4 regions of the Paenibacillus residui genome follow, and region 3 is predicted to be linked to each of the others. Evidence: riboswitches for the same ligand, from Rfam matches in the RefSeq annotation. Region 3 holds a riboswitch; each other region holds the start of a gene.

Region 1 (7,974 bases), on a different contig from region 3:
TGATTCGTTATGACCCGAAGTATACGTCGATCGTAACCAGCCTGCTCGGCCATGTCATCATCGCCCAGACTCTGGAGCAGGCTAACCGGATCGCGGCCCGCTGTCAATACCGTTACCGGGTAGTGACGCTGGAAGGCGATATCGTTAACCCGGGAGGCTCGATGACGGGAGGCAGCCAGCATAAGAAATCGACAAGCTTACTCGGGCGGCAGCGCCAGATAGAGGAGCTGGAGAAGGAAATCGCCCAATCGCAAAGCCAACTGTCGCTGCTGGTCGGCAAATCCGGGCAATTGAAGGCGGAGCTGGCTTCCGAGAACGAGCAGTTGGAAGTTCTTCGCGAGCAGGGCGAGCAGAAGCGGATCGAAGAGCAGCAGTATGCCGCCGAGCTTGCTCCATTGACCAACGAAGCGAAGAAAATGGAGGAGCATTACACCCTCTATACACAGGACAAGCAGGCTTTGACCGAGGAGCGGGAGCAATTCGAGACTCGCAGAAGGGAAGCGGAGGAGCTGCTCGAGGAGCTTGCCCGGAGAGAGCAGGAACTGCAAGAGGCTATCCGGAAAGCCGAGCTTGCGCGTAAAGCGAGCGAATCGGCCAAGGAAGAGCTGCTGGGCCAATTAACCGAGCTTAAGGTACAGGCGGCTTCCCTGTCCCAGGAGAAGCAGTCTCTGGTGGAACAGTATCGGAGGCTGGAAGGAGATTTCAAGTTATCGCAGAGCGAGCAGGAACAGAACCAGCATCTGCTCCTGCAGATGGACAAGGATCTGAGCGAGATTGAAGACCAAAGCGTTAAGCAGGTGGAGCAGCTCAATCAGCTGAAGATTCAGAAGCAGGAGTGCCTGGAGACGATCGAGTTCAAACGGGCGGAACGGGCCAACTGGATTCAACAACTGGAGCAGGAGGAAAGCAAAACAAGAGAGCAGAGGAACGAACTGAAGCGGGTGGAGGAACAGCTTCATCAAACCGAGGTTCGGGCCAATCGGCTGGATGTGGAGCTTGACAATCTGCTCAAGAAGTTGTCCGAGGACTATGAAATCGGTTATGAGCTGGCCAAGGAACGTTATCCTCTTCCCGATAACATTGAAGAAGTTCAGCATACGGTTAAAGAGCTGAAGCGGTCCATCTCGGGGCTCGGCGAGGTCAATCTGGGAGCGATCGAAGAATTCAGCCGGGTCAGTGAACGTTTCGAGTTTCTTAGCGAGCAGAAAGGGGACCTGATGGAAGCGAAGGCTACGCTCTACCAGGTCATCAAGGAGATGGACGAGGAAATGTCGCGCCGTTTCCGCAGTACGTTCGAAGCGATCCGTTCGCATTTCGTCGTTGTGTTCGCCAAGCTGTTCGGCGGAGGCCGGGCGGATCTCATCCTGTCGGAGCCGGGAAACCCGCTTGCGACCGGAATTGAAATCGTTGCCCAGCCCCCGGGCAAGAAGCTGCAGAATCTCCAGCTCTTGTCCGGCGGAGAGAGGGCGTTGACCGCCATTGCCCTGTTATTTGCTATATTGCGCGTAAAGCCGGTTCCGTTCTGTGTTCTTGATGAGGTGGAGGCCGCGCTGGACGAAGCGAATGTATCCCGGTTTGCGGAATATTTGCGGGAATTCTCCAACGAAACCCAGTTTATCGTCGTCACACACCGGAAAGGAACGATGGAAGAAGCCGACGTTCTGTATGGAGTCACGATGGAAGAGGGCGGAGTTTCCAAGCTGGTTTCCGTTAAGCTGGAGGAAGATGAGGCCGTTTCGGCCTAAAGGTGAGTACAAGTCCGAACTGGAGGAAATTCAATGAGTTTTTTCAAGAAACTAAAAGAAAGCATTTCTAGCAAAACTGAAGCGGTGACCAATAAATTTAAGGAAGGCCTGGCCAAAACGAGGAACGCTTTCGTTGAGAAAGTGGAGGATTTAATTCTTCGCCGCAAGAAAATTGACGAAGAATTTTATGAAGAGCTGGAGGAAATTCTGATCGGTGCGGATGTGGGCGTCAATACGGTGATGGAGCTGATTGACGATCTGCGGGCGGAGGTTCGCAAGCAGAAGATTGAAGATGCCGCCGAGCTGAAGCCTATACTTTCGGAGAAATTGGTCAAGCTTCTTAAAGGGGACGAGAACAACTCGCTAAGAGTGTCTGACAATGGGTTAACGGTCTACCTGTTTGTCGGCGTGAACGGTGTCGGCAAGACGACCACGATCGGCAAGCTGGCACATCGCTTTAAGCAGCAGGGCAAGAAGGTGCTTCTCGCCGCCGGGGATACGTTCCGGGCGGGAGCGATTGAGCAGCTGGAGGTGTGGGGCCAGCGGGTCGGAGTCGATGTGATTAAGCAGCAAGCCGGCTCGGACCCGGCGGCAGTCATGTTCGATGCCGTACAGGCGGCCAAAACGCGGGGAGTCGATATTCTGCTGTGCGACACGGCGGGCCGCTTGCAGAACAAAGTCAATTTAATGGAAGAACTGAATAAAATTTACCGGGTCATCAACCGGGAAGTGCCTGACGCTCCTCACGAAGTGCTGCTGGTGCTGGATGCCACGACCGGACAGAATGCGCTTAGCCAAGCGAAATTATTCGGGGATAAGACCGGCCTGACGGGCCTTGTGCTGACGAAGCTCGACGGTACGGCGAAGGGCGGAATTGTAGTGGCCATTCGTCAAGAAATGAACATTCCGGTTAAACTGGTCGGCCTCGGGGAAAAAATGGACGATCTGGAGCCGTTCGATTCCGAACAGTTCGTGCATGCCTTATTCGCCGGCTTAATCACGGAAGAAACTGTAGAGGAAGAAACCCAAGCTTGAACATGGACTTGGAAATCGCCGTTCCCAATAAGGGGCGGCGATTTTTTTTAGCCTATATCTTTCACCTACAGTATAGCTGTAGTTTTTCAGGTTGTTGAAAACATTGAATAGCCAAATGGCCTGTGATTATGAAGGGCCCGCCTTTGCAACCGGATTCTATATGTTCCGTATAATAAGGTAACCAAGTAATGGGAGACGGAAAGGGGGAGGCGAGATGTTCTACAGAGGCCGGGTTCGTCCAAGCAGGCCCGCATCTTTACTTGGCATGATTGTCGGAATTGTTTTCGTGATTATCGGATTTACGATGGTTATGCCTACGGGGGGAATATTTGGAGTGCTATGGACGGTCATTGCGATAGCCATTACCGGGTACCACGGTTATAATTTGTTTTCCAGCCAGGGAGCCGCGGAATGGGAAGTGGATGTCAGACCGGACAGGCCGCTGAACCGCAGTATGGAGGAAGCAGGCGTTGATTTTGAAGAAAAGCTGAGGAAGCTGGAGAGATTGCGGAGAGAAGGGCTGATCACCGAAGAGGAGTTCAAGCAGAAGCGCGATGAGGTTATGCGCGATAAATGGTAAAGATGATTTGAAGGACCGTTGAAACGGTCCTATTTTTAAATAAATGTATAAGTTATACTTTACCTGTTCTTGTATTTCATTGGTGAACGCGCCTGTCCAAAGGACAGTGATAGCCGCTTATCCTTTCGCCAGGAATATTAGGATCTGCGTTTCATCCTCGATATGCTCCGTTAGGAGCTTTTTTTAATTCCGGGGCTCCCCGCTAAGTACCCGGAATAAGCTTCGAAGTGGTTTTTACAGGGCTCCATGGATGTCCGTTTCCATTTTGCTTGTCTTGTCATATTCTATCATATTCATGCACGGTAATCGCTGTAAAGCATAGAAGAGGCCATAAGGAGGAGATCTGATGTCCGCAGGGGTGACCGTATGGTTTACCGGACTATCGGGAGCGGGCAAAACTACGCTATGCGGGCTTGTAAAAGCCGGATTGATTGCTGCGGGTGCCCGGGTCGAGGTTCTGGATGGAGATGACGTGCGCAGGCATCTGGCTCCGGATTTAGGCTTTTCCAGAGAGGATCGGATGAAAAATATAGAGAGAGCGGCGTTCGTCGCCCGGCTTCTATCTCGAAACGGAGTGATTGTGCTGGCTTCTTTCATCACTCCTTATCAGTCTATGCGAAATTACTTGCGGCAAGAGCTTGACCCCTATATTGAAGTTTATGTCCGCTGTTCGTTGAAGGAATGCATCCGCAGAGATGTTAAAGGGCTTTACCGCAAGGCGCTGAGGGGGGAGGTGCCTCGATTTACCGGCATCTCGGATGAATATGAGGAGCCGGTAAATCCGGATGTCACAGTGGATACCGAACAATGCAGCAAGGAGGAAGGGGCACGGCTGATCCTGGATTTTTTGAGGAGACGGTCCTTTATATAACAGTTCTCTCCGGCATCGATATGTAATCGGAAATAAAGGCGGCAAGCCGCTTGGAACGGGAGGAGGACAGGATGGAAGAGAAGGAAAAGCCAATTTTGCTATACATGCATATTCCCAAAACAGCCGGGACGACCATGTATACTATTCTGCTAAACCAGTACAGGGCCGAGGAACTGTTAACCTTTTATTATCAATGGGATGATTATGTCCGGGCTGCAAGTCAATTGCCGGACATGATTAGGGGTTCCCATTCGCAGGTGAAATGTATATTTGGACATTTTTTTTTCGGTCTTCATGCCTATATTCCGAAGCCGGCGATTTATGCCACCATGCTCAGAGAACCGGTGGAGCAGGTGCTTTCCCTGTACTATTATATTAGAAGGGTCCCTGAGCATCCGCTGCATTCGCAAGTCGTTCAAATGAGCCTGGAGGATTATTTAACGAACAATAAGACCTATTTCGCCAGTTGGAATCCGCAAGCATCCCAGCTCGCCAACCCCTTTATACCCGATTTGGATAAGGCTATAACCCATCTGGACACTTTCTATGCGTTTGTTGGAATTACGGAAATGTTTAACGAAAGCCTGTTTCTGATGAACCGTTTATTCGATTGGAAGCAGTCTTCTTACCAATACTGGAACGTCACGGAGAAGAGACCGCAGCAGCAAAATATCCCGCCGGAGCTTATCCAATTGATTCGCGAAAAAACGAAATTGGACGGCGGGCTATATCATTATGCAAAGCTTCGGCTGGAGCAGAAGCTGGCGGCCTTGACTCCGGAGGAAATGAAGGAACTGCAAATTTTCAAGGAACAATTGGAGAATAGGAAAAAGACCTAATAATACCAGTAGATCCATAAAATTCACATTTATAGATATGTGGAAAATATTTCACGGTATGCATAATTACGTGATGTGTAGCGCATACATTACCGTTTGCCAAATTCTGTGGATGTTCATTCCAATACGAGTATGGTAGCCTCCTTAATGCCAAAACTTATCGGTTATGAAAGATAAGTACGGGGGATGTTTTTTGCGGAAAAAGCTTATATCGTCTTCCGCTTGGGGTGAAGCGTCGACAGACGCGGGGTTGTATCCTCAATCCTAACCCGACAGCTAACCTCGTCGGCAGTACTTAAAGGAGAACCTTGTCTATGAATCGATTGATTTCCAAAGTCCCGTTCCGAATCATTGCCGTGATCACCGTTGCTATCAGTTTGGCTACGACCGTATCCGCCGCCTCCCTGAAATGGAACGAAACCGAAGCCCATGGAACGGATCCTCGGGAGATGAAGTTCGCACAGTGGGTTAAAGCGCCGCAGCCTGTTCCTGCGGAGCAGCAGGCGGATCAACCGCAGGGGGATGCTTTAGCGGCTGCAGCACCCGAAGCGCCGGCTCAGGAGGAAGCTCCGCCCGTTCAGCAGAGTTCGCCCGCTCCCGCTGTCCATGCCCAGCCTTTGGCCGCATCCACTCCTAAAGCCAAAGCGGACAAACCGAAGCAGGAGGAGAGCAAATCGGCTCCGGCGATGCGCGCTGTACCGGTGAAAGCAAACGTCATCGTTACTCCGACCGGGCAAACCTTAACATATAAGAAAGCAATTCCTGCGGTAGCGTCTGCCTATACGGCATCGGCCGAGGAAAACGGAGGCTACGCAGGACGTGATTATTTCGGAAATCCTCTGAAGGTCGGTAGTATTGCAGTGGATCCTGCCGTCATCCCGCTGGGGTCGAAGGTCTTTATTACCGGCTATTCCTATGACGGGCTTCCGGCAGGAGGAATGGTAGCTACAGCTACCGATATAGGCGGTGCGATCAAAGGAAACCGGGTGGATGTTTTCGTTCCCGATTCCCGGCAGCAGGCGATGAAATTCGGCAAACAAAATGTGCAAATCTACATTCTGGATTAAGTAAACAGCAGCCGGAGTCCCTCTTCTTCCGGCTGCTGTTTCTATAGCTCCTGTACATATCATTCAAACGATTGGTTAACCGATGGAAAACCCGCACTATTTGCTCTTGGACATGTTCAGCAGCTGGGGAATCGTAACAAGCTCATAACCGTCCGCCTGCAGCTTCTCGATAATTCCGGGAAGGGCCTCGATAGTTCCCGATAGGTTCTGGCCGTCGCCTCCTGCGGAATGCTGAAGGATAATAGCTCCCGCATGCGCATGATTAAGAATATTGGCGGAAACCTGCTTCGCGTCAAGCCCTTTCCAATCCAACGAATCTACATCCCAATTGACGATCAGAAATTGATTCTTAATCGCCCATTGAAGCTGTTCTTCATTTATCGCTCCGTAAGGAGGGCGTATATATTTCGGTTCATAGCCGATCAGACGGCTGAGAATGTTCTGGGTCCGATTGATTTGCTGTTCAAAGACGGTGACCGGCAGCTTGGGAAAATTCGGGTGATTGTAGGAGTGGTTTCCTATGACATGCCCTTCCTTAGCAATTCGTTTCACGACTGCCGGATTGGCCTCCGCCCGATAGCCGACCAGAAAGAAGGTGGCTTTGACATTGTACTTCTTTAGAACATCCAATACTTGCGGAGTGAATCTTTGGTCCGGTCCGTCGTCGAAGGTCAGAGCGACCTTCTTTCCTTTGGAAGAGCCCTTGAGCCGAAAGGAATCGGGATATTTAGCCCTTAATTCGGACAAGGTCAGTTGAGATGACGTGCCCGAGGATTGTCGGGTCGTTTTTTTCCCGGCCGCGACTTCACCGGACTGCTTGGGCAAAGGCTTGGGCTTGCTTAATTTAGCTTTCTCCTTATGCTTGTCCGGCTCAGACGGTTGAGGAGCCTGCGCTGCAGGAACGGGAGGCTGCTCCCGGACAGACGGCGATGCTTTCGGTTCAGCCGGTGAACGGTTCTCCTTGCCGCCGGTTGAAGGCTTCGGCGGTTCTGTTGCGGGCGGAGCGGGATCTGCCTGTTTCTCCGGAACGGGAGAGGCTGCGGGCAGTTTAGGAAGAACGGCCTGCTCTTGTGTCCGTTCAGAGTTCTGTTCGACTTTGGACAGGAGCGAATCCGTCGTATCCGGTCCGAATGGCTGCGAGCTGTTATCTTTTTCCCTGCCGATACCGCATCCGTAAACAACGATGAGCAGCAAGCTGAGTGCAATTAGATACAGATGGCGGCGTTTCATAGTTTCTTCCCTCCGATATTTTTCATATTCTATTATTTTGTTATGACCAGGGGGATTTATCCGTTAAATCATAAATTGGCAAAAGAATACAGCCGGAAGGATCGGTAAACCGAATTCCACACGGAAACTGAGCTGAAGGATGCCGCCACGATCGACGGCTGCGGACGATTCAGGTATCGGATGCAGAATGGTATGGCTGTCAAGGTTATTCGCTTGACAACAATAAACGGGTCGGTTACAATAAGCAAAGTGTGTAAAGTGTTTTTCCTTGACGGGGGTGGAAGCCATGCCCGAGCATCCGATGCTGGAGAAGACAAACCGGATCAACCTGTTGTTTGATTTTTATTCGGAGCTTCTGACGGAGAAGCAGAGAACATTTCTGTCCTGTTATTTCCACGACGATTATTCGCTTGGAGAGATTGCTTCCGAATTTTCTATCAGCAGGCAAGCGGTATATGAGCATATCAAGCGAGCAGAGCTGATGCTGGAAGAGTACGAGCGGAAGCTGCGGCTTCTGGCGAAGCATGAGCAGCGGACGGATTGCCTGAACCGTCTGGAAGACCTTCTGGGCGAGGCGAGCCCCGATCTTCGGAGCAAGGCGGCACCT
Region 2 (7,974 bases), on a different contig from region 3:
GGCCTTCTAACCATGTCCAAAATTACTTTCCTCGGGGCCGGAAGCACGGTCTTTGCCAAAAATGTGCTGGGAGACTGCATGCTGACCGAATCACTGCAAGGATTCGAGCTCGCTTTGTTTGACATCGATCCCGTCAGGCTAAAGGATTCCGAAAACATGCTCAACAACCTGAAACAGACGACGGGAAGCCGTTGCCGAATCGTTGCGTATTCGGATCGCAAGGAGGCGCTGCGGGGAGCCAAATATGTAGTGAATGCAATCCAGGTCGGAGGATACGACCCTTGTACGATCACGGACTTTGAAATTCCGAAGAAGTACGGCTTGCGCCAGACCATCGGGGATACGATCGGCATCGGCGGTATTTTCCGAAACTTGCGGACGATTCCCGTCATGCTCGATTTTGCCAAGGACATCCGCGAGGTATGCCCGGACGCCTGGTTCCTGAACTATACGAATCCGATGGCCGTATTGACCAACACGATGATTACATACGGCGGTGTCCGTACGGTCGGGCTGTGCCACAGCGTCCAGGTTTGCATGCCGCATTTGTTCCGCCAGCTGGAAATGGATACGGAAGGAGTTCAAACCAAAATCGCCGGAATCAACCACATGGCCTGGCTTCTGGAATGTACGAAAGACGGGATTGATCTGTATCCGGAAATCAAGCGCAGAGCGAAGGAGAAGCAGAAGGAAAAGCATAATGATATGGTCCGTTTCGAACTGATGTTCCGCTTTGGCTACTACGTAACGGAATCATCGGAGCATAATGCGGAGTACCACCCGTATTTCATCAAGAAGAACTATCCCGAATTAATCGACCGTTATAATATTCCGTTGGACGAATATCCGCGGCGCTGCATCCGGCAAATCGAAAGATGGCAGACCATGCGCGATGAACTGGTGAACAACCGCAGCCTTGAGCATAAACGCTCCAATGAATACGCCTCCTATATTTTCGATGCGATGGAGACGAACCGCCCGTTCAAAATCGGTGGGAACGTGATGAACACCGGACTGATCACCAATCTTCCCAAGGAGGCCTGCGTTGAGGTTCCTTGCCTCGTAGACGCAAGCGGCGTCACGCCGACCTATGTAGGAGATTTGCCTCCGCAGCTAGCCGCACTGAACCGGACGAACATAAACACCCAGTTATTGACCATCGAAGCGGCGATCACCCGCAAGAGAGAGCATATTTATCACGCCGCCATGCTGGACCCGCATACATCGGCAGAGCTCTCCATCGATGATATTGTCTCCTTGTGCGATGACTTGATCGAAGCCCATGGCGACTGGCTGCCTAAATATAATTAATCATTGTTCGGCAACGAATCATCAGAACGGGGCCGATCTATAGAAGGCACTTCCTTAAAAACCGGGCGAACGGATACGTTGCGCCCGGTTTGGATTTGCGTTAGTCTTGGCATGCTTTGCGCCAGAGGCTGCTTGGAACGATCGGCTCGGCAAGCTTCATGTGAAAAGTCGGCTACAGCACGATGAACAAGGTGTGAACCGGGCGTGCAGCGTTAGCCGTTCACGTCTAGACATAAGGAGTGCCCTCTTTGTGCATTCGGGAAAATTTAGATCAGGAACATAGCGACAATGGTCGTCACGACCAAGCCGATCACAACCGGCCGTACATTGCGGCGAACCATCTCGAAAGGATCTACCCCGCAGATCGCCGCGGCGGGAATCAATGCCCAGGGAATCAAGGTTCCTCCTCCGACCCAAATTCCGGCAATTTGACCCAGCGCAGTCAATGTAGCGATCCCGGAGCCGATGGCCGTACCGAATAATTGGGCGATGGAGCCGGCCAACGAGATTCCCGAAAATCCGGAGCCATCCAATCCGGTAATGGCGCCGACGGTCGTAAGGGTAACGGCGCCCACCTCCTTGTTAACCGGAACCGTATTGGCGAGAGCGAGCCCCAAATCATTGACGATGCCTTGAGACCCCTCAGGCAGAACACTGCCGAATAAATTGAAGAAGGCCGAATCCCCCAGATAGAAGAAAGCGGCGATCGGAATGACGGGCCCGAATACCCTGAAGCCGAACTGCAGGCCTTCCACCAGATACTGTGTCGTTCTCTCCAGTCCCCGGTTGCGATGAGCAAGCAGGGTGATGGTGATCAGAATGACCACTGAGGTTCCCCCGACCAGAGCCGTTGCCTCCCCTCCCTGCAGCTTGAAGAAATACATGGCTGCCAAGTCGCCAACAAATAACAGTGGAATGATGACGGCCATAATTTTTTTGGCTTTGTCCGGCAGGGCAGCGGCCAGGGGGTCCTCTCCTCCTTCCGCTCTGGCTTCCCCCTTGCGGACCGCTCCGGTAGCGAGAGTAAGCTTCCCGGCTGCCATCTCCCGGCGCATCAGCCAGAAGGCAGCTACAGTCGTCACCGTTCCCATGACCAGAACTAACGGAATGCTGGCCTGGACAACCTCGGAGACCGGTATACCCGCAGCGTCGGCCGTCAGCTTGGGAGCCCCCTGAATGACGAAGTCCCCCGATAAGGCTATGCCGTGGCCGAACAAATTCATTGCGATGGCAACACCGAGCGGCGGCAGACCGACCCGAACCGCAGCCGGCAGCAGCACGGCCCCGATGAGCGCCACGGCGGGAGACGGCCAGAAGAAGAAGGAAATAACCAGCATGACCAATCCGACTGTCCAATAGGCTAGGCCGGGACTTCTCATCAGTCGGATAAAGGGGGACACCATCGTTTCATTAATTCCCGTTCTCGTTAACACCCGGCCCATGGACACGATAATCGAAATAATCAGTATCGTATTCAACAGCTCTGTGATCGCATAGATAAAGCTGTTGAAGATTCCGCTTACAGATTGGCTTAAGGACGATGTAGCCAACCAGCCGAGCAGAAAGATTCCGGCTATACATACAAGCGATGTATCCCTTCTCATGATCATGCAGCCGATAATCATGACGACAAACCCTACGTACACCCAATGGATTCCGATCAGCTCTATCCCCATCTTGCACCTCCCTGCAGGCTTACACCCGGATAATTACAAAGTATGCTTGAGCCCGCAGGTTGGTTTGATCCCGCCCATGTTCATTGAAAAAAAATCAGCCTCGCCTATTACGAGACTGATCGTTTATGCAAATCATTAGGATGCCGTATCTTTAGTTCAATACATAAACGGTTACGTTCTGAATGCCGAATTGGCTTGCAGTTGAACGGCTGCCCGGCATAAAGATGTCAATCCGGTCGCCCTTAATCGCTCCGCCCTGGTCGGTTGCCTTGCCGATCATTCCTCCGACAGGAAGCCCCTGACTGTTATAACCGGTAATATAAACGGTAGAATTCATAGGAATGACTGCCGGATCTACGGCTATCGTTCCCAGTTTCAGAGGATTGCCGTAGTAATCGACAGGCCCCCATCCGTTCTCTTCATGCGAGGCGGAATAAGCGGTAGCGGAAGCCTGTATAACTTTGCTGTAAGTATAGGTTTCGCCCGTCGGCGTCGTTATCGTTTGCGCATTGCTCGCAGGCGCCGGAGCAGACTCCGGACTCGCACTTAAGGCAGCTACCGAGTGGTTCGAATTCGTGTAGCCTTCCGGCAATTCCAGCACAAGCCCCGGATATAAATTATAGGGATCATATTGAGAATTGGCCGCCATTAACAAGTCTAGAGGAATATTTAATTTCTGCGCTATTGTCCAGAAGGAATCCCCCTTCTGCACGGCATAAGAATGCTCCGTAGATACTGGAAGCGTAATCGTCTGGCCGCTTTGCAGGTTATACATATCCACTCCCATGTTGGCATTGATAACGGCCTCCAAGGATAACTGATTCTTCTCGGAGATTGTCCATAAACTATCATTATCCTGAACCTGATAGGATGCGGCGAAAGCCGGAGAAGACAAACTGGCCAAAGACACACTTAATGTAAACGCTATTACTGTTGTTTTAACCAATCGTTTCATACTGAGCTCCTTTTCGCTGCCTGCGGAGTTAGTTGTCGGATTCGGGAGAAAAGGAAGTATCCCTACGCTAATATAAGCGACTCACCCCAAGTGCCGAGCAAGCCCAATTGTCGGCACATACCGTCCCCCGCACTTCAAGAAAATTTATTGAAGTTTCGGCGGTTAAAGTCTAGCATATTTTAGTAGCCGGTTAAACGAGTAAAATATGGAAAGACTCTGCTGCTCTGGCCCTGTGCCGTGCCTTCCTTCCGAAGATACGCATACCATAGAAACATCACTGCATTTGGACTATTTTCAAATCCTCTTCGCAGAAGGAGCGATCCGTTCAATGTTGATTTCACAGGTGTGCAAACAACAGGACTTCGAGTCCGTCTGGCTACAGGAAGCTTGCCTCGCCTTGAAGGAGCCTCTGCAGTATCATCGAAAGCTGTGGGAATACTGTTATATCTATCAAGGGTTGTTGGAACGGGGAATGCTAGGCCCCGGCAGAAGAGGATTGGGATTTGGTGTCGGCAAAGAGCCGCTCGCCTCCTTATTTGCTTCCAGAGGCTGCTATATCACGGCCACCGATCTGGATGCTCCCTCCGCCTCCGTACAGGGCTGGGCGCAATCCAACATGCATGCCGCAGGTATTCAGGATTTGAATGAAAGAGGGTTATGCGATCCTGAATTATTTCGTCAGCGGGTTACCTTTGAAGTGGTCAATATGAATGCGATTCCTCCGCATTTATTTAACCAATTCGATTTTACCTGGTCCTCCTGCTCCTTCGAGCACTGTGGATCGATTGCGCTGGGCAAGCAGTTTATCTTGAACCAAATGAACTGCCTGAAGCCCGGGGGAGTTGCCATTCATACGACCGAATTCAACCTTTCCTCCAACGACCAGACGCTGGAAGAAGGCCCTACGGTCCTCTTCCGCCTTAAGGACATCGAATGGATGGTCCATACGCTGCGCGCACAAGGACATTCCATAGAAGTCGATTATTCGGTAGGCACCGGCCCGATAGACCGCCATATTGATGTTCCCCCCCATTCAAATCCGCACTTAAGACTGCTGTTGGCGCAATATGTCACTACCTCGATAGGGCTTATCATTGAGAAAGCGAAATGACCGTTCTTCTGTCCATAAGCGCAAAAAATCGTAAGAAGGATACCTTCTTACGATTTTTATTAGTTTCGGCTTAATTTATGGTTTGGGCCCAGCTATGCAAGTGTGCACTGCAGGGAGCTGATAAGTAAAACGATGACACTTGCTTGCCGCTTGCTCCGTTCCCATCTCTTAAAATGTGGTCACTGCTCCTGGATACAGGCGCAGCTTCAGCGGACAATCAGCAAATCCAAGTGATAAAGGTCTCTATGAGCCTCCAATACCGCCGCATTGGTAGGCTCCACCCGGCCATCATGGCGCAAAATATGGAACTGGAAGCCGCGCTGGACAAATTTCTGCAGAACGGGCCCCGGTTCTCCCCCGCGCCATATAACCGGCAAATACTCCATAAGAATGATGATGGAAGGATTGTGGTCGATCACTTCAAACACGCTATCCATAATCAACGGCTCCGCCCCGTCTACATCGATTTTAATCACGTCCGCTTTAAGGCTGGGAAGGAAGTCGGTGAGCAATCCTTGCTTGACTTTGAACATTGTCGGCTCGTTGATAGCTTCGATTCCTAAAAATTGGATGCTTGTCCCGCCATCCCCTATCGTCTGAAATTCGGTTTCCCCTCTTTGATTGGACAGCGCGACCCGGTGCAGATGGACACGCCCGTACATCCCGTTGAAGGAAATGCTTTTTAACAGATTTCTATGGTGAAAAGGGTTCGGCTCGAACGCATGCACCTGGCCGGTAGGCCCTACCAAATGCCCTGATAAAATAGAGAAAAAGCCGGTATGCGCCCCGATATCGAGCACGGTCATTCCAGGTTTGACGATCGTCAACATAATGTCTGTAATCCATTTCTCCCAATCGCCCGTTAATAGAATGGCTAAGTTAACCGGGTCCCGTGTATCCAGAAACATATAAGGGCCGTGATTTATATTTGTTAATACGGTGTGGTCACCCAAGTAATAATGAGGTCTGGTCAAATCAATCTCCCCTTCCGCTATAACGGTGCCAAGTAAATCGACGGCACACGCACCGCGCAAGCGTTCATATCGTGCTTATATAAACGCACTTCGACATCTTTTTCATCCTCATGCAAATAGATGACTTCCTGCAGCTGAGACGTTAGGAACAAGTGTTTTTGCCACAACAATTTATTAGCGGCATTGGACGTGATATCCAACGTAAAGTGGCCTGCGCCGACTATTTCTATCCGCACTTCGAAGCGGTATACCTGGACGGGCAATTTGATATACGGGCCAAAGAAAATGAATCCGGGCTGATTGCTTCGGATCCAACCGTCCTTATCGGAAGGCCTAGGCAGAATAAATGAAGAATAATACAGGTTGCCGATCCCCGGTGGAGTCTCATAGCGCAGTTCGGCAGGAGGGAGTTCGGCAAGCGCAGGAAGCTCGTCGGTTTTGTTCAAACGGATAACGGCGAGCCCGTTGGCCAGGAAGAACGGATGGTTGAACCGGCAGTCCGCCAAATCCCGCTCTTCACATTGAACCCATAATTGGCTCGGAGCTTCGAAGCTTATGTCCGTGTCCAGTTTCCTCATGAAGGAAAAGGAGACGGCGGTATCCGGAATATCATATTTAGCGGTCAGGAGCCGGAGATACTCCGAATTGAATTGAATAAGCCACCCTACGTCCGTTAGACGCCCGAACGGAACGGTAATGATCGCCTTGCCTCCGGGCTTCAGCAAATCGTAGATTTTGCGAATGGCCTTCAGCGGGGCCTCCCGGTCACCCGATTGGAACTCTCCATACGCCTTCTGCCCGATATGCTCTACGGTCGATGCGCATACGATGACATCGTATCGAGTCTGAACGTCCATTAAATCGATGTTGATTACTCCCGGCCACTTTTCGAATTTATCGATAATATGCCGGCCGGCCAGACCGGGAAGATGCTCGATCAGATCCGGATAATGGGAGAGCACGTTTCCTACCTCGAGAATAGAGCCTTCTTGCCCATGCTCCTGCAAAAAATCAATCACGATCGGAATTTCAACCGTTCTTTCGGACCAGTTGTTCTTAGGAATTCTGTTGTATGGTAGCATCTTGTTATTATAGAGAAAATGAGCTCCCATCTGATGCCCGAAAATTCCCATATTCATCCATCCTTTGGTTTCTACTGAAGAACTGAACTCAAAGAGAGAGCGGCAAGCAAGCGTGTGATCTAATATATGCGGAGAGGAAAATCGGGGTATGGACGAATGAAGACATCCCCGATCGATGGTAAGAGCATCTACCCAATTTTCCTTGTTTTTGATTCAAACACCTAATTCCCCCCTTCCGTAGCGCCATATACTGGTTACTAATCCGCAGTTTTATCGGCCGATTAAAGGGGGAAGCCTTCGATGAAGTATACCGGGGTGTATTGGATGGGGCCCGTCCTGGACATGGGAGGATACGGCAACGTATCCCGAAATTTCATAAAAACGTTGGAAACGATGAATATCCCCGTGCAAATCCATCCTATAGGGCCGGATCACGCGGAAATCGGCGAACAGACGAAACAATGGCTGCAGCGGTTATCCACTCCCAAGATTGGAGACAGAGTCGTCTTCATCCGCCACGGATTACCTCCCCTGTTTCGGGAGCATTTTCATGTACCGAACGTAGCCCGCCAGATTGGCGTTACATTGTTCGAAACGGACCGGCTGCCGAGCGGCTGGGCGGCGGAGGCCAACTTAATGGACGAAATCTGGGTCCCCTCCCGCTTTAATTACGAAACTTTCTCCCGCAGCGGGGTCAACCCCTCGAAGCTCAAAATCGTCCCGTACCCTATTGATGTAACGAAATATTATCCAGGGAAACCGTATCAGCAATTAATTTTCTCCCCGCCGATCCGGTCATTCGTGTTTTTGTACGTATTCGGCTTCGATTACCGCAAAGGGTATCAAATGCTTATACAAGCTTTCT
Region 3 (7,974 bases):
GCTTGATCCCGCTAACCCATGAGAAAATAAGAATAACGGGCCCAATGCTCCAATAGGCGGCCCGGGGTCTTCCCGTAAGGGCGGAAATAAGCAGCAGGAAGCCAAGAACGGTCAGCACATTGAAGCCAAAGTGGGCGAAGCTCCGCCATGTCCACTCCAATGCCTGGAGTGCATTTCCACGGCTAAGCACCTCAGAAATCCATACTATCCAAACGGAAGACAGAACAATTACATATCTGGACTTCGCATATCCGGCCACTGGTTTTACCCATCGGTCCATGCTATCGCTCTCCCGGAACAGTTTAAGATTTTGTAAATATATGATTACGCTTACACATTATATCAGGGAATTTCTTGTTGTTAAAGAAGGAATTTTATTACATAAATGATGAAAAATATTCGGTAGTATAGCGGTTCACTAAAAATTGGGACTGATTTTTGTTTTCGTATTAGGTCATTTTATTTTGAAAACTACAAAAATTATTTGTATTTTCTGTTGATTTTGTGGAAAATATTGAGCATTATTATTATGATAACGTTATCATCGAAAATAAGGAGGAGAATCATGAAGTTTCGAGTCATTATTTTTTTGTTGATTTTTTGCTTGGCGGTAGGGATAGGTGGGCAGGTTGGTTATTCTTCACCATCGGATATTCAAGAGACAGCTCAGGACAGAATTACCCAGGAGGAAATAGGCCCGGTACATCGGGTTCAATCTTCCAATTACCGGGATCTGGATTCGGTAAGCGAACAGGGGCCGGTCATTCCCGGCTTGATGCAGGGCCTGATCCCCCAAGGAATTGCTTATTACGAAGCGATGGATTGGCTGCTTGTGTCTTATTATCGTGATAATGGTCAACCGAGTGTGGTAAGTGTTATCGATGGAGCAACCGGACAGTTCATCAAGGCGCTGGACCTGTACAAAGACGAATCCACGCCGTATACGGGTCATGCAGGCGGGTTGACGGTAAGCGAGAAGCATATGTGGGTAACCTCGGAGAAGAGCGCCTACGCGGTTAAGCTGGAAGATCTGATTCAATCCGCAGACGGTGGCCGGCTTGTATTCTCGAGTATTACCCGCACGGAGACGAATGCTTCTTTCGTCACTTATGATTCCGGTATTTTGTGGGTGGGCGAGTTTGCCAGATTTAATTTTAATACAGAGCCGTCGCATCATATGAGAAACCGGGAAAACATCGAGCATTCTGCCTGGGTTGCCGGATACCGGCTTACAGACGAGGATTTGATCGATACTTCTCGGACGGTTGAGAAGACCAATGCGGCCATTCCGGATCTTCTTCTTTCCATTACAGACGAAATTCAAGGGATGGCGTTCGTGGACGGGCATATCCAGCTCAGCCAGTCTTACGGCCGGACGGTAGAGAGCTCGCTGCTGACTTACCGGCTTTCCCTGGATGAATCACCGCATGCCTATACCGACCGTTTTGGCAATGATCCGGTTCCTATCTGGTTTCTGGACGGATTGAATAAGGTTCATACTGTTGTTATGCCCCCGATGTCGGAAGGGATTGTCGAGCATAACGGCCGTTTGTATATTTTGTTTGAATCCGGGGCGGAAACTTATCGGGACAGCTTCTATCCCGTTGACCGCGTTTACGTTGCCGATTCCGGCCGACTGCTAGCGATGACCCCTACGGTTCCCGGAGCATCGGGAGAAGCTTCGCTCTTGATCACCGAAATGGTTGTGGCTTCACCGGGTGAGGGAGAGCCGTACGAATATATAGAGCTCTATAATAACAGTAATCGGGCAATTGATCTGGCAGGTTACAAAATGTATTACTATTACGACCCGGCTCATCCGGAGCTCTGGAATACGAAAGTGACCAAATGGCTGATAATGACGGCGAAAGATGTGGATCCCGGCGTGAAAGAGGAGACGAATACGGTGATTAGACCGCATCAAACCAAGATTGTTTGGCTCAAGAAGCCCGGTCATTACGACAAGACCGTCGCGGATTTCAATGCCGCTTACGGGACGAAGCTGAAAGCTGGCGATTTCGTATATATCAAGCTTGCGCAAGGTCAAGGGCTCTCCAATACGACCCAGAGATTTCTGGCTGTGGTGGCGCCTAGAGGGAATCAAGTTTTTGATCGGATCAGTCATGTAACTTATAATGGCAGCTCGGAGAATCCTTCTTCGGAAAGCTGTGGAAGCGCCGATCGCCCCTGCGATTTTGCCGTCGGCGAAAGCATTATTTATTATTATCCGGAGGAGAGTCCGGCAGGAGTGTTGGGAATGGTGAGGAAGGTTCCGCAATCTCTTCATCAGACCCCGACTCCGGGCAAGCTTCTGCCCGAGCAGATCCGGTCTATCGCCAAGGGAAGATAAATTCAATAAGGTTGCTCCTATTCTTCATAGCTCCACAATGGTTAAGCTCCTCAAGTGCAAGTGAGAGTTAATCCGGACGGCTATTCTTCGAAAGATGTAAGTCCGAGAAAAAAACAAAAAAGAGCGGGCGTTGGAGGGAACTTGCCCCCGGCCTCGCTCTTTTTGTCTTAATTTTAAATTCGGATCCGGATAAACTTGATTGCGGCTGGGATCACTAAGAGAAGAAGATCGTGCGAATGTTGTTAACAGCCAATACTATCAAGACCAGAATGCCAAGAATGGCCACGATATTTTTGAACCATGTATTCTTCAGGTCGCCCATAACTTTCGAATCGTTGGCAACCCTGTACATGGCAACACCGATAATAGGCACGATAATGACGGTGATGGCTTGGGCGAAGATGATCATATTCAGAGGCACCGCCCCAAACAGCAGGGCTACGATTCCTCCTACGGCCATTACGGCAAGAATGCAGATTCTCACGCCGCGTTCGCTTAACTTGCTTCCAAGTCCGAGAGATTCGGCCAGCATAACCCCTCCGATGGTAGCGTTCCCGGTAAGAGAAGAGAAGGAAGCGCCGAACAAGCCGATTATAAACACGACGTTCGCCCAACTGCCGAAGACAGGCTCCAGAGCTTTGCCGATATCGCCGGCGGTATTGACTTGAATGCCCTGGGGCAGAAGAATGGCGGCTGAGCTTATCATAATCATGGAGGAAATCAGTCCAAGAATGATGATCCCCGTAAAGCTCTCTTTCACGCCGTCTCTAAGCCGGTCCTTAGTCAGTCCCTTCTCCTGCACCAAGTAGGATTGGTAGAAGGCACCGACGATACTGAAGGTAGTGGCTACCAGCCCGATGATAAGCAGCAGGGAGCCTTCGGGCACCCTCGGGACTAATCCGCTCAAGATGCCGCCGATACTGGGCTTGACCATGATTAGGGTCAACAGGAAAGAAATAATCATTAGAGCGACCATAACCAGCATCATTTTTTCCAACACTTTGTAGAAATTTTTGGTAAAGAGCAGAGACATGCCAAGCAAAGTCGTAATGATCACCCATACCGGCGTTGAAGTCTGGGTCAGATCGGCAATGGCCAGCCCCGAACCGATGGAATTTCCCGCCTGAAAGGAAGAGGTGACCAGGCAAGCACCGATCCCGATGACGACTGTAACGGCTTTACCCCATTTCTCACGAATAACCGACAATAGGGAACGGTTCGCAGCCATCCCGATTCTGGCGCTCATTTCGGTAAAGGCTAACATAAAACAAACCGATATTACCATGACCCACAGCAGATCGTAGCCATAAATGCTGCCCAGCTTGGAGGTAAGCGTGATGCTCCCAGGCCCGAGGACCAGTGCCGCTGTAATCAGGGAAGGGCCTAATGTGCCCAGCCACCGGGCTAAGGACGAGGAAGATGTTCTGCGATCTGGCAGTTGCGACGGGTTGTTCATTCAGAATACCCCCTTGACTTAATGATGAAGCGCTTACGTAATTGTATTTTAGTGAGCGTATGTTTAAATGACAAGTCTTTAATTTGTCTTTAAATTGAGAGAGGAGGTAAGCTCCTTAAGAATTCGATTTGTGATTTTATCCGAAGCGCCGCCGCAGCCCGCAAATCGGTCATAGGTGAAATTGAAGCGGTCCGAATCGGAAGCATTCCACAACGCTTTCATATGTTCGTCTAAGCTTTCTCCGGTTAACATTTTCATCTTGGCTTCCATTCTTTCCCGTTCAGATCGGTCTAAGGAAGTCATCATTCCGATCTGCTTGACTAACTCGCGGGGACAGCGGGCAATCGCTGCTACGCCTTGACTCTGGAGGTACAGGGCGTTATCCGCTTCCTGCCCCGGCAGGGGGCGATAAACAATAATGGGAAGGCGGGAGGCGAGAGCTTCCGTTAATGTGATTCCTCCGGCTTTGGTCACTATGCATGCGGAAGAGGCCATCAATTCCGCCATTTGTTCAACGAAGCCGTAAATCTCCACATTCGGGTCATTCCCGAAATTTTTTGCGATGGAGTTAAACAGGGCCCGGTTTCTTCCGCATACGACAGCTATACGGGCATCCTTCAGTTCTCTGCGAATGAGGGAAATCACCTCGGATAAATTGCGAAGAATACCGTTGGCGCCGGCCATTACCAGGACCCGGAGGAAAGTGCGGGCAGCTGCCGGATCCCGGTCGGACACGGTTTGTTCCCTGAGATGTACGGATGGAAAGGAGGAACGGATCGGTATGCCGCTTACGGCAACGCGTCCGGGATCGATTCCCTGCTCGAGAATGGATTTCTTCAAGTCGGGGGTGGCTACGAACAACAGGTCATATTCCGAGTATATCCAACGGTTGTGCAGAGCGAAGTCCGTCAAGATCGTAAACGTAGGAATGTTAGCTCCGCTTCTTCCGCGAATGGCAGGCATCGGAAAAGTACAGATGAGAACATCCGGCTTCTCCCGGGAGATCAGCTGCATCAGCTTCTTGGCCCCCCATGCTTTCAACCCTTTGTTCAGCATCCGCTGAGGCTTCATATTTTGGGTACATCTATATATCCAGCCATAGATGTACGGGAAATATTGGGAAGACATCTTGTAGAACTGTTGAACAGCCCGGTCCAAAAATGGATACGACTCCCCATATAAGTCCACGAGCTTCACTGCCTTGAACCCCCTCCGGGATAAAGTCTCCTGAAGAGCCCGTGCCGCCTGGAGATGGCCGTCCCCGTAGCTTGCATACAGAATAAGTGCTTTTAATCCATACATATAAGCATCCGTCCTGCCCTTGAAATGGAAGAGAAGTATTATTGCCGGTTCGCCACATAAGATGATCTTTTACGATTGAGGTATATGTATTTAATGTGTTCTCATATGCGGAAAATCATGTACCGTATCAGGGCAATTGTATGAATTACCAAACATTGTAGAATGAAAGGGCTAATCTAGCATGTTACAATCTAGTAGAAATTCGGCCGAAGCACAATCTAGTGCGCGGGGGAACCAATAGTGGGGGTGAAGCGGCTTTGCAAGCCGTAGGGCGATTACTCTTTGACCCGAACCCGTCAGCTAACTTCGCAGGCCAAACAAAGAGGAGGAAACTGAACACCATGAAGAAACACATTAAGAAAGTTGCTCTTTCCGGAGTTTTGCTCGTGGGGACTATGTTGTCTGCCAATGCAGCATTCGCTGCTCCGCAAACATTTCATTCTGGTGATGCAGTAAACCATATCACCAAGAAGTACGGGATTGACCTTGAATCCTTGTTCAAGAATCATCCCAAGTTCAGCAAATTTATCATTATAGGACAAGACGGATTTAAGTTTGATTTCTCTTGCAATCCTATACCTGACAAAGGAAACGGAAGCAAGCCTGCACCATCCAAGCCGGATAAAGGCGATCAGGGAAGCAAGCCCGCGCCATCCAAGCCGGATAAAGGCGATCAGGGAAGCAAGCCCGCGCCATCCAAGCCGGATCAAGGCAATCAGGGAAGCAAGCCTGCACCATCCAAGCCGGATCAAGGCAATCAGGGAAGCAAGCCTGCACCGACCCAGCCAAACCAAGGCGATCAGGGCAACAAACCTGCCCCGACTCAACCTGACCAAGGTCAATCCGATATTTCTCAATATGCTAAAGAAGTAGCAGAATTGGTGAATCAGGAACGGGCGAAGGCCGGACTGAAGCCTCTGCAGCTGGATTCCGCACTTTCCGCTATGGCGTTGGATAAAGCCAAAGATATGTATCATAACAATTACTTTGACCATAATTCGCCAACCTACGGCTCTCCGTTCGATATGATGGACACTTACGGCATCAAATATTCATATGCCGGAGAGAACATTGCCAAAGGCCAACGCACACCCGAGGAAGTTATGAATGCATGGATGAACAGCCCGGGCCACAAAAAGAACATCATGAGTCCTAATTTCACCAAAATAGGCGTAGCTTATTACCAAGGGGAATGGGTACAAGAATTTATCGGTTAATAAAATAACCAAAACGAAAGAGACCGACGCTTATGCGTCCGGTCTCTTTTTTTTCATCATGAGTCCAGGTCTTTCCAGCCTCCATAAGAGAAGAAGCTGATTCCGGCAGCCCCCGCTTCTTGAGCGACAAGCTTATATTTTTCCCAAAGAGGTTGATCGATCGGGAATTCGTCTGACCGCAGCAGCCCTGCATATAGAGGCACTTTATTTTCGGAACGGGCTATTTGCTCCCGGATGATCTGTCCGAAGCTTTCGGGGGTGAGCCAATAGTTCATGGGGCACACAAAATCCATCAGCCCTTCCTTGATCCACTCCCACCATTTCTGGCCGAACTGCTCATATTCACTGCCGGGATGGAAAGGCTCATTTCTCAGTTCGTTTCCGTAAGGCGAATTGTACCAGATTGCCGCAGACAGCTGCGCTTCCTTGCGTTGAGCCGTGATCTCCCGCCGGATATTTCGAACAACTCCGGTAATCAATGAGGAGCGGAACGCATACCAATCCTCCGCATGATGCTTCAGAATCCAATCCGCCCGCTGCCGGGTCTCTTCCAACTCGTCAGGGATCGAGAGATTAAACTCCCGTGCCAACCTTTCCAGGCAGCGCTCGCAGAAGCAATAATGGTAAGAACGTCTGAGATGCAAATGACGGCCAATTGGAGGATCATTATAATGATTGAGGGCTTGTTCCACAAAGAAGGTAGTTGTCGTCCCGTTCGCCGTCGTCAGCTTCAGAGGCTCCCCGGCACGGGGAATAACCGTCCAATGCCCCGCCTGATTCGTATCGATAGACAAGCGGCTCTCATAATGATAGAAACGGATGAAATCCAGATGAATCCCTGCCAATCCGGGATGCTTGACCAGCATATCTTTGCAGCGGCCGGCAATGAACGAGACAACATCCGGATTCGAGGGATCCAGAACATAGCGGCGGCCTGCCAAAGGCTCGTCCCAATTGGAAATTCCTTCATAATCGACGCAGTACGCCTCCCTGGATTGGAAAGGAAGACTTGCTCTATCTTCAGCCCGAAGCTGGAGGGTACCGATCATCCCGTGTATTTCAATGCCTGCCTTTGAGCACGCCTCCACGACCGAATCCATCTGTTCAGCGAATTCCGCCGCCGGATTCGTCCAATCGTGCAGATGAAGCAGAAGCTTGCCCACCCTATGCCGTGCGCACCACTCCACTAACTTCTCTGTATCCCCTAACGTCCAATTCTTATTTCCGATATACAGCCATGCCGTGTTTTGCCTAACTGTTGTCATTAAACTAACACCTCTCCGTTCTTTTTCCGGCCTCTCAAGCTAATTTGAAAGCCGCCTTGCCTTGCAGGTAAGTCCATTATAGCCCATCCTTCGTCGAGCTCAAGACGGAAAGGGACAAGCTTGGGCAAATAGTAATGAAAGTACTAAAAAAAGTAATCACTGTCCGCTATTCATCGGCCCCCATTACGGGTAAACTTGGAAGCATAGAAAAAAGCATTCCTTTTTTAGGTTTTATGTAGGAGATTTTCTCCAATAGCTACACACTCAGAAAGAAATTTACGGATTTAGGGGGAATTCAATGAAACCGACAACAAGAACGCCGCCAGTCATTCCAGCCTCCCGCAGAGGATATTGGGGTCAATTAGGGGCAGATATCAGGAAGGA
Region 4 (7,974 bases), on a different contig from region 3:
TTCCGCGCAGAAATCGGTCAGCAGCAAGGAATAACGGCAGCCTCCGACCACTTGGCGGGCATCCGGCCAATGCCACGATTGCTGCAGTGCAGCTTCATACAAGGCCGCTTCCGGCGGACGCTCAGAGGGTAAGATACAAGTTTGCGCAGGAACGACTCCATCGCGGTATTGGACCATATAGTTGGAATGATAGAATAAGAGAGGTTCGAAATCTTGCCGCGTCCGCTCGCCGGAATGGGCCTCCGATACGACCGGATCCCGATCCCGCGCACCCTTAGGAGCATGTTCGTCGAGCCTGGCTTCCCCGGTATATTTCTGCATCTTTGCGTATAACCGTTCTTGATTCAGAATTGGCTTGTGCCGGTACAGAAGTTCCACCATCCATACAGGAGCGAAGCCGGGGAATTCCTCTTTGGACTTCACGATCGTCTCCTGCTCCTGCTCCTGCTTCACCGGTGCTTCTGCGGGTTCATGAGCTTCCTCCGTCACTTGCTCTTTGCTTTTGCTCCATTTGCGAAATAGATCTAACCAGCCCATTATCATTAAATTCCTCCTGTCTATCCTGATGTTTTTTCTAACGGACCGTCACCCGACATCCGCTTTGCAGCCTTCTTATTCCTGACGGATACCGTTCCGGAGCCTTATCCATCCCATTGGCAAGGCTATAGCCCGCTCCTTGGTCCGGCCCCGGCTTCAGGGATCGTTTCATGCCCCGAAACTACATATAGCACATCCGCTTGCATTTTGCCATTCATCCGTCTCCACCTCTGCTAAATTATTCATAATCAGGGAGCCGTTAAATAATTTTTCATAACTTTTTTCAAACTTACTGTTTCTTTTTTTTGCAGTTTTAGGTAAAGTATTAAATGTTGTTAATTTATCAATTTATAGAAAGAAGGCTGAGTTAAGTACGATGATGAAGAAAAAATGGAACGTGCTGTTGGCAACTACCGTCCTAACAGCGGGAATTTTGTCCGGATGCGGTTCGGATAACAAACCACCGACAACAACCGACCCTTCGCCAAGTCCTACGGCATCCACCGAGCCTTCGGCTTCCCCGACGGCCAGCCAGAAGCCTGCGGCGGACGGGAAAGAGCTGAAGAGCAAGGACGAGAGCGTGCAAATTACTGTTCCTAAGGATTGGAAAGAGAATGACTCGCTAAACGCGCAGGCCATTCTGGGCGCAGCCAACCTTGTGAAAGAAAAGTACGTGATTGCTGTTCCATTCGCTAAATCGGAATTTGCTGACGATACTACGCTTGATGATTTCATGACCGTTGCTAATCAGAACATCGAAATGACCGCGGAAAATACAAAAATCAGTGAAACCAAAGATATTCAAATTGACGGCATCCCCGCAAAACAAGCCGTTATTTCGGCCGAGATTACCGGTATCAAAGTCCGTTATTTGATTACATACCTGGAGAAAGGCAACCGTTTCTATCAATTGGCTGCCTGGACATTGGATGAACGCTATGATGAGTACGAGGAAGAATTTACTAACGTCATTAATTCTTTCCGGGTTCTGAAAGATGATGTTGAAACTACGGCCGGGAACGGTTCGGATTCCAAGACGAGCGGCAAGGATGTCGTACTTACCGATAGTGCAGACTTGACGGAAATTACACTGCCGGGCGGGTGGACGGAAGCTAATGGGCTGAACGACGAAGCCGACCTCCAAGCCCTTAATCTCTCTGCAGGAAACGAGAACTATCTGATGGTTCTTAACGAGCCCAAGACAGATTTCGACGACGGATTTACGCTGCAAGAATACTACGATTTGATTATGTCCATGCAGACAGACGGTTCTCTCATCGGCAACGCCGTCCATTCCGATCCTGTTGAAACAGATATTAACGGTAACAAAGGCATCCAGTTTGAAGTCCGGGGAGAAGTGGATAAAGTCAAGATCGCTTATCTGTTTACACTGGTAGAATCCGAAAACGGCTTCCACCAAGTAATTTTCTGGACGAATGCCAATAAAATGGATGATAACAAGCAAACTTATATCGACGCAACCAACACGTTTAAAGTTAAGAAGTAATTACACTAACCGGTGAGCTTTCGGAATCGATGCGGGAGCATTTATGGCTGCACGATATCCGGCAGTCCGCGGAATTTATCAAGCAATGGCACTTATTAAATCATTAGCAGGAGCGAAGGGGCGTACCAACGCCCCTTCGCTCTTTTTTCCGGGTGGAAGATTAATCCCGGCTCCGAAAACGCGATGAAGGCGCCTGCCTCAGTCCGGAGCACAGAACGCCTTCGTATTCATATCACTGCTATATTAATTATGACTGGGCTACTCTTGCTCTCCTTCTTTGCGGCATGTCGGGGAGCTCATTGACAGAGACCACCTGATCGGTTTTCTTCCTGGGCTTCTCCCAATACTGTTCATTGCCCGGCAAATCATCGAACCAGGCCGCATCGTCAGGGCAATCCAATACCATAAACCGGCCATAATGCCCCTCTCGGGATTGGTGATATTTCAAATACGCTTTGCCGTCCTGAATCGCCAAAATTTCAATTTTGCCGGAAGTATGGCTCATCGAGAGGCGCACACGCTTACCCAATCCGGAAGTGAGAGCTTTGGCTTCTTCCACGATCTCGTAAGCCCGCTTCAAGGGGAGTACAAAATCTTTGTTACCGGCAACCGGACGGTTGATAAAGAAATAATACGGAGTGACGCCCGCCCAGGATAGCTGGTCTAACAATTCTCCCAGAACGACAGGGTCATCGTTAATTCCTCTCAGCACCGGAGTCTGGTTGACAACAATGGCTCCTGCTTCATGAAGCGCCTGAAATGCCCGTTTCGCTTCCGGTGTAATTTCCCGCGGATGATTAATATGAGCCATTACATATATTCGTTGTTCAGGAGTCGAATAAGTCCGAATCGTATCCAGCAATTCCTGGTCTTCGTATATCCGCATTGGGTTAAAAACGGGGATTTTGGAGCCGAGGCGAATAATTTTGACGTGCTTGATTTCCCGAAGCCGTTGGAAAATCATCTTCAGCTTGGAGGTGGCGAGAATCAGACTGTCTCCGCCTGTCAGCAGGACGTTGTTGATTTCGGGATGCCGGGAAATATATTCAATTCCCGGATCTACATCCAGCATCGCCTCTTTGACATCGTTGCGGAATAGCCGTTTGCGGAAGCAATATCGGCAGTAAGCGCCGCAAACCTCCGACACAATCAACAGAGCTGTTGTCTTATACTTGTGCTGGCAGCCGGGAACCACATAATTCGTGTCCTCGTCGGAAGCATCCCAGCGGCCGTATTCGAGAAGCTCTCCTTCATTGGGAATTACCAGCTTCTTAATGGGATCATGGGGATCTTGCCAATTGATTAATCCTAAATAATAGTCGTTAACCCGAAAAACGAACTTCTCCGTTATTTGCTTAAGCTTTTGTCTCTCTTCCTCCGGTATAGCCGTTATCTTGTCGATATCGGTGATATACTTCGGCTGGGCCATTCCAATTCCTCCTTTATTCTGTTCAAGTCGTGTCTCTTCCTATCTTAGTAATGAGCAGGAACCAAGAGCCTATAGGCGGAGGTTCGCTTAGAATCGATTCTTCGGTATCCACGTTCAACACCCCATTCCAATCAGTGTATAAAAGCAAAAATGTCCCGCCCTGACGGAAAGCCCATCTCTGTCAGCGGCGGGACCCTATACACAAAAAGACCCTACAAGGGTCAAAGTGTAAGCAAGTTTGCTCCTATATCAGTCTTGACCCATCCACTGCAGACGAGGTTAGCTGACGGGCTCGGGAAGATGGTTCCCTACATTCGTAAAGCAATGATTCGCCCCAATAACTGGTTCCCCCGCTTTCCGATGTGATAATCGGAAATTAAGCGTAATCAAATTGTATAGCAGAATAAGGAAATTGTCAACCATTAAGCCTTGACAACCATCCTTTACAAAATCGGCCATCCCCTTCCTTTTACTGCTCAACGCCATTATCCCCTCCCCTAACTGATTGATTTTTTGCCCCTCCCTCGCCGTTATCTTCTCCGCTCCTGCATGACTCCGCGATAGCTAGACCCATTTCTATCACGAAATCTCTCATTATTAAATACTCTATTACTATTAGATAAATCTATTAAATTGCTTTATCAAATTTTGAGGACGGTGGTTTGTATGATTCATCCGGATACGGAGCTTCGCTTCGTTAACGAAAAGATAGGGCTCGGCGTATTCGCGACCAAATTTATTCCTAAAGGAACTATTGTTTGGGTATTGGATGACTTAGATATGATTCTGGACGAGGATTACGTCGATTCTCTGGAACCGCTGCGGCGGGATATCGTCTACAAATACGCCTACCAAAATGAAAAAGGAGAATATGTTCTGTGCTGGGACCACGGAAGATACATCAATCACAGCTTTAATCCTAATTGTATAGGAACGGCGTATGAACTGGAATTAGCGGCGAGGGACATCCATCCCGGCGAAGAGTTAACGAGTGATTATGGAATTTTGGGGGATGAGGAGCCCTTTGTATGTGTGCCGGAGGAAGGCACCTCCCGGACTATAGTCATGCCCGACGATTATTTGCATTATTACCGGTTGTGGGATGAGATGGCCGCGGAAGCCTTCAAATATTTTAATCAGGTGGATCAGCCTCTGAAGCATCTCATTCCCCGCAAATTCAGAAAAAAAGTCCATGCCGTCGCCGCAGGCCTGAGACCGTTGGATTCAATCCTGACTACGTTTTAGCCTTATTCGGCCTGGCTGGAATTTGATGAAAGAGGTGAACGATATTGGCAACTAACTTGGTGATAAGCCTGCTCGGAAGCAGCGGAGGGGTAGCCAAAGCATTGCTTGCCTTGTTAAATCATTCCTGTCAACACGCTTCCGCCCCACTCCACTCCCTTCTTCAGAACAGTCAAATCCATTTGATAGATATCCGGCAGAAACCATTGAATCATTACCGGACAAGATATCCGTCCCTGGCTGACAAACTGGCCGTACATTCGTTCGATTTGGCAGACACGGACCGCTTTAAGGAGCATTTGCTCCATACCCGGACCAATCTCGTTATTGATGTCTCCTGGGCCGATACCGTCGGCATGCTGGAATGCTGCAATGAATTCGGCATTTCCTATATCAACTCGGCTCTGGAAAATACTTGGGTGGACGAAACGGAGGCCGTGGAGAGATTCACCCTGCTGGAAAGATATCGCATTGTAGATGAAGCAAGGGATAAGTATACAAATATGAAAGGAATTCTGTGCTCGGGAATGAACCCGGGGGTCGTCCAGTGGATGGCCATAGAGATGATTAACCGTTACCCCGATGAACGTCCGCTCGCTTGTTATATAGTAGAACAGGATACTTCCTTCTATAGAGATCCGTCCGTCATTCAAGCCAACACCGTCTACTCCTCCTGGTCACCTGAATGTTTCCTTGACGAAGCCATATTAAATTACCCGGTGTTTATGAAATGGCGTTCTCCTTTCGTCATTTTTAGAGAAGTGTACGAGCTGGAGTTCAAGGTCACCCTTGGGGACAAAAGCTTCTACGGCTGCCTTATGCCGCATGAAGAGGTTGTCACGTTAGGGAAATTGTATGACATGGAGGTCGGCTTCCTCTATCGGGTCAGCGAATACATGACCGATATCATCCGAACGAATCTGGACAATGTGGACGATTTATGGGACTGGCATCACCGGGTGCTCGATCCCGAGGAAGCGGAATTATTGGGCGAGGACCTGGTCGGGGTGCTGCTAGTATACGAGGATAAAGAACGCTATATGTATAATGTTTTGGACAATCGTTCCATCTTTCGCAAATTCGGAATCAGCGCCACCTATTTTCAGGTCGCTTGCGGACTGTACGCGGCAGCTTCGGCGGCGATGCTGGACAGCCTTTCTTCAGGAGTGCATTATGTAGATGAACTTCTTCTAGCCTCGGCTTCCCGCTACGGCAGTTATGTATCGTATTACATGAAGCATTTTGTTACAGGGGAAAACCATTCCTCGGACGGTTTGTTATCCGACCGGATCAAAGAAATACCGACGGAATAGACAGCAGCCATCCCGGAATGATACGATGGGGAAAATATATGGATACAGGTGGCTTCCATGAATTCAAGAGGTAGAATGGGACTTCTGCTGCTTTCCTTTCTGCTTGTTGCAGCTTCGATTCCCGTGGGTATATCCGAGTCTGACGGCCCTTTAACGATCGGCGATCCTTTGCTGTCATCACGGCAGCCGGATTCCTATCTCCACTCCGTCGTCAGAAGCTTCGAGCCTACAATGGCCGTTCTCATCGCTGTAGTTTTATATCTGATCTTTCTCCGGAAGAAGCTGCTGCCGCTTTTTCGTTTTCGTTATGCAGATTTAATGATCTTCAAACTGCGGCATCGGCAATTTCTGATGCCTATCAAGTTTACGTCCACTTTCGTGGGCTTCCGTATAGATTTGTTCCGGTGAACATTTCTATACAGAGAGGAGCCTGAGGAACATGCGGCAGAACAAGCCACCTGTGGATGAGAACGATCCGAAGCGAATTAACAGAGAGCTGTTAGGGACATTGCTGTTTCTGATTTTCGCCGGTGTCGTCATCACGGTTGCCTACTTTTGGATAGGTTGAGAAAAGCAATTGGCATCGATTCCGCAAATCCTAATCTAGTGAAGCAGGCTAGTGGAGTGTTAAGCGGATTCCGGCCCATAGTTCTTAATTAAGAAACCGTCCGGCAGATACGCTGTCGGACGGTTATTATTGTACATATCCTCGCCGGCATAGCCGGCCTGCTTCCCGCGCTTCCGCCCCGCTTCTCTTCTTAATGATTAGCCTGTAGCTTTGGATAGCGCACGAGCGGAGATGATCTCGCTCATGCTTTCCGCTCCTCGATAGATCCGGGGCACCCGGGCGGTTATCATGGCCAGAACTTGCTGGGGGATGCTCCCGATATGATCGGCCAGGTCGTTCAGTTTGATTTCCCTGTCCCTTTGCTTCCCGATCAGCGTTACCGGTGTACCGACGGGATAATATCGGGGCAGCCGGATGATGATTTGATCCATGCAAATATTTCCGGCAATCGGAGCCGCTTGTCCATCAACAAGCGTATAGAAGCCTTGATACCCTTTGCAGCAGCCGTCCGCATAACCGATGGAGACGGTGCCCAGCCACTCGTCGCAAACAGCCGTGTAGGAACGGTCATAACCAATGCTTGCGCCCTGCTTTACATATTTGACCTGCACGATTTCCGAATGCAGGGACAAGGTCGGCTTCAGCTCGACATCCAATCTCCGCTTGACTTCCCCGTCACATGGATTGATTCCATAGACAGCAGCCCCTACCCGCACCATATCGAGAGAGAACTCCGGATATTGCAGTGCCGCTGCACTGTTGGAGCAATGTGCAATAAAGCCGGCAAAACCGGAATCAGCTACCCACCCTCTCATCTCTTTAAAGCGGCTGAATTGCCGTTTGTAATAATCTGAGTCCGCCTGATTGGCTGTTGCGAAATGAGTATACACCCCTTCCACAATGAGGTCTTCACTCTGCAAATATGGGGCCATCGCTTCCCATTCGGAGAAATGGCGGATACCGATGCGGCCGAGGCCGGTATCCATTTTGACATGCACACGCAGCGGCTTGCGGCTCTGCTTGTGCCGTCTCATCTCCCTCAGCCAGCCTTCATCGCAAACCGTCAGGGAAATCCCGTATTCCGCCGCCAGGTCCGCATCGGCCGGAAGTGCCGGCGTCAGTACGAGAATAGGTACTTGAATGCCGCTTTCCCTAAGCTGCAGCGCCTCGCTGATCAGACCTACGGCCAGCGCATCGGAACCGGCCTGTAAAGCGGCTGCCGCCGCCTGTACGGCACCATGCCCATATCCGTCCGCCTTCACGGCCGTCATGAACTTTGTCTTCTGAGGCAGACGCCTGCGGATTTCCTTAATGTTGTGGCGGATTGCGTCCAGATGCACATCTGCCCATGTATGTCGGTACCTCGGTTTAACCACCA

Evidence for each region. Region 3 has a riboswitch for cyclic di-AMP ahead of ACFQ03_RS05315 (CAP domain-containing protein). Riboswitches for the same ligand answer to the same signal wherever they lie in the genome.
Region 1: linked by a shared signal. The riboswitch ahead of ACFQ03_RS00100 (3D domain-containing protein) and the one ahead of ACFQ03_RS05315 (CAP domain-containing protein) in region 3 are both predicted to bind cyclic di-AMP.
Region 2: linked by a shared signal. The riboswitch ahead of ACFQ03_RS14285 (LysM peptidoglycan-binding domain-containing protein) and the one ahead of ACFQ03_RS05315 (CAP domain-containing protein) in region 3 are both predicted to bind cyclic di-AMP.
Region 4: linked by a shared signal. The riboswitch ahead of ACFQ03_RS07410 (KamA family radical SAM protein) and the one ahead of ACFQ03_RS05315 (CAP domain-containing protein) in region 3 are both predicted to bind cyclic di-AMP.

The regions. Positions count from the first base shown of each region.
Region 1 covers NZ_JBHTIU010000001.1:14,577-22,550, reverse strand. Annotated here, with positions in the region: gene smc (chromosome segregation protein SMC) at 1-1,745, shown strand, start outside; gene ftsY (signal recognition particle-docking protein FtsY) at 1,779-2,780, shown strand; gene ACFQ03_RS00115 (SHOCT domain-containing protein) at 2,995-3,360, shown strand; gene cysC (adenylyl-sulfate kinase) at 3,707-4,231, shown strand; gene ACFQ03_RS00105 (hypothetical protein) at 4,303-5,070, shown strand; cyclic di-AMP (ydaO/yuaA leader) riboswitch at 5,209-5,376, shown strand; gene ACFQ03_RS00100 (3D domain-containing protein) at 5,385-6,137, shown strand; gene ACFQ03_RS00095 (polysaccharide deacetylase family protein) at 6,234-7,367, opposite strand; gene ACFQ03_RS00090 (putative DNA-binding protein) at 7,654-7,974, shown strand, end outside.
Region 2 covers NZ_JBHTIU010000043.1:31,574-39,547, reverse strand. Annotated here, with positions in the region: gene melA (alpha-glucosidase/alpha-galactosidase) at 13-1,311, shown strand; gene ACFQ03_RS14290 (hypothetical protein) at 1,578-2,987, opposite strand; gene ACFQ03_RS14285 (LysM peptidoglycan-binding domain-containing protein) at 3,139-3,942, opposite strand; cyclic di-AMP (ydaO/yuaA leader) riboswitch at 3,945-4,113, opposite strand; gene ACFQ03_RS14280 (SAM-dependent methyltransferase) at 4,271-5,053, shown strand; gene ACFQ03_RS14275 (FkbM family methyltransferase) at 5,260-6,027, opposite strand; gene ACFQ03_RS14270 (SAM-dependent methyltransferase) at 6,045-7,160, opposite strand; gene ACFQ03_RS14265 (glycosyltransferase family 4 protein) at 7,410-7,974, shown strand, end outside.
Region 3 covers NZ_JBHTIU010000016.1:38,774-46,747, reverse strand. Annotated here, with positions in the region: gene ACFQ03_RS05335 (LTA synthase family protein) at 1-280, opposite strand, end outside; gene ACFQ03_RS05330 (lamin tail domain-containing protein) at 566-2,350, shown strand; gene ACFQ03_RS05325 (Nramp family divalent metal transporter) at 2,565-3,806, opposite strand; gene ACFQ03_RS05320 (MGDG synthase family glycosyltransferase) at 3,885-5,108, opposite strand; cyclic di-AMP (ydaO/yuaA leader) riboswitch at 5,303-5,438, shown strand; gene ACFQ03_RS05315 (CAP domain-containing protein) at 5,450-6,325, shown strand; gene ACFQ03_RS05310 (hypothetical protein) at 6,382-7,590, opposite strand; gene ACFQ03_RS05305 (ABC transporter permease) at 7,889-7,974, shown strand, end outside.
Region 4 covers NZ_JBHTIU010000027.1:65,254-73,227, forward strand. Annotated here, with positions in the region: gene ACFQ03_RS07400 (DUF4261 domain-containing protein) at 1-537, opposite strand, end outside; gene ACFQ03_RS07405 (PsbP-related protein) at 914-2,044, shown strand; gene ACFQ03_RS07410 (KamA family radical SAM protein) at 2,292-3,473, opposite strand; cyclic di-AMP (ydaO/yuaA leader) riboswitch at 3,727-3,866, opposite strand; gene ACFQ03_RS07415 (SET domain-containing protein) at 4,140-4,718, shown strand; gene ACFQ03_RS07420 (S-adenosylmethionine decarboxylase related protein) at 4,760-6,028, shown strand; gene ACFQ03_RS07425 (hypothetical protein) at 6,086-6,436, shown strand; gene ACFQ03_RS07430 (hypothetical protein) at 6,468-6,596, shown strand; gene alr (alanine racemase) at 6,794-7,974, opposite strand, start outside; gene ACFQ03_RS07440 (UDP-N-acetylmuramoyl-tripeptide--D-alanyl-D-alanine ligase) at 7,965-7,974, opposite strand, start outside.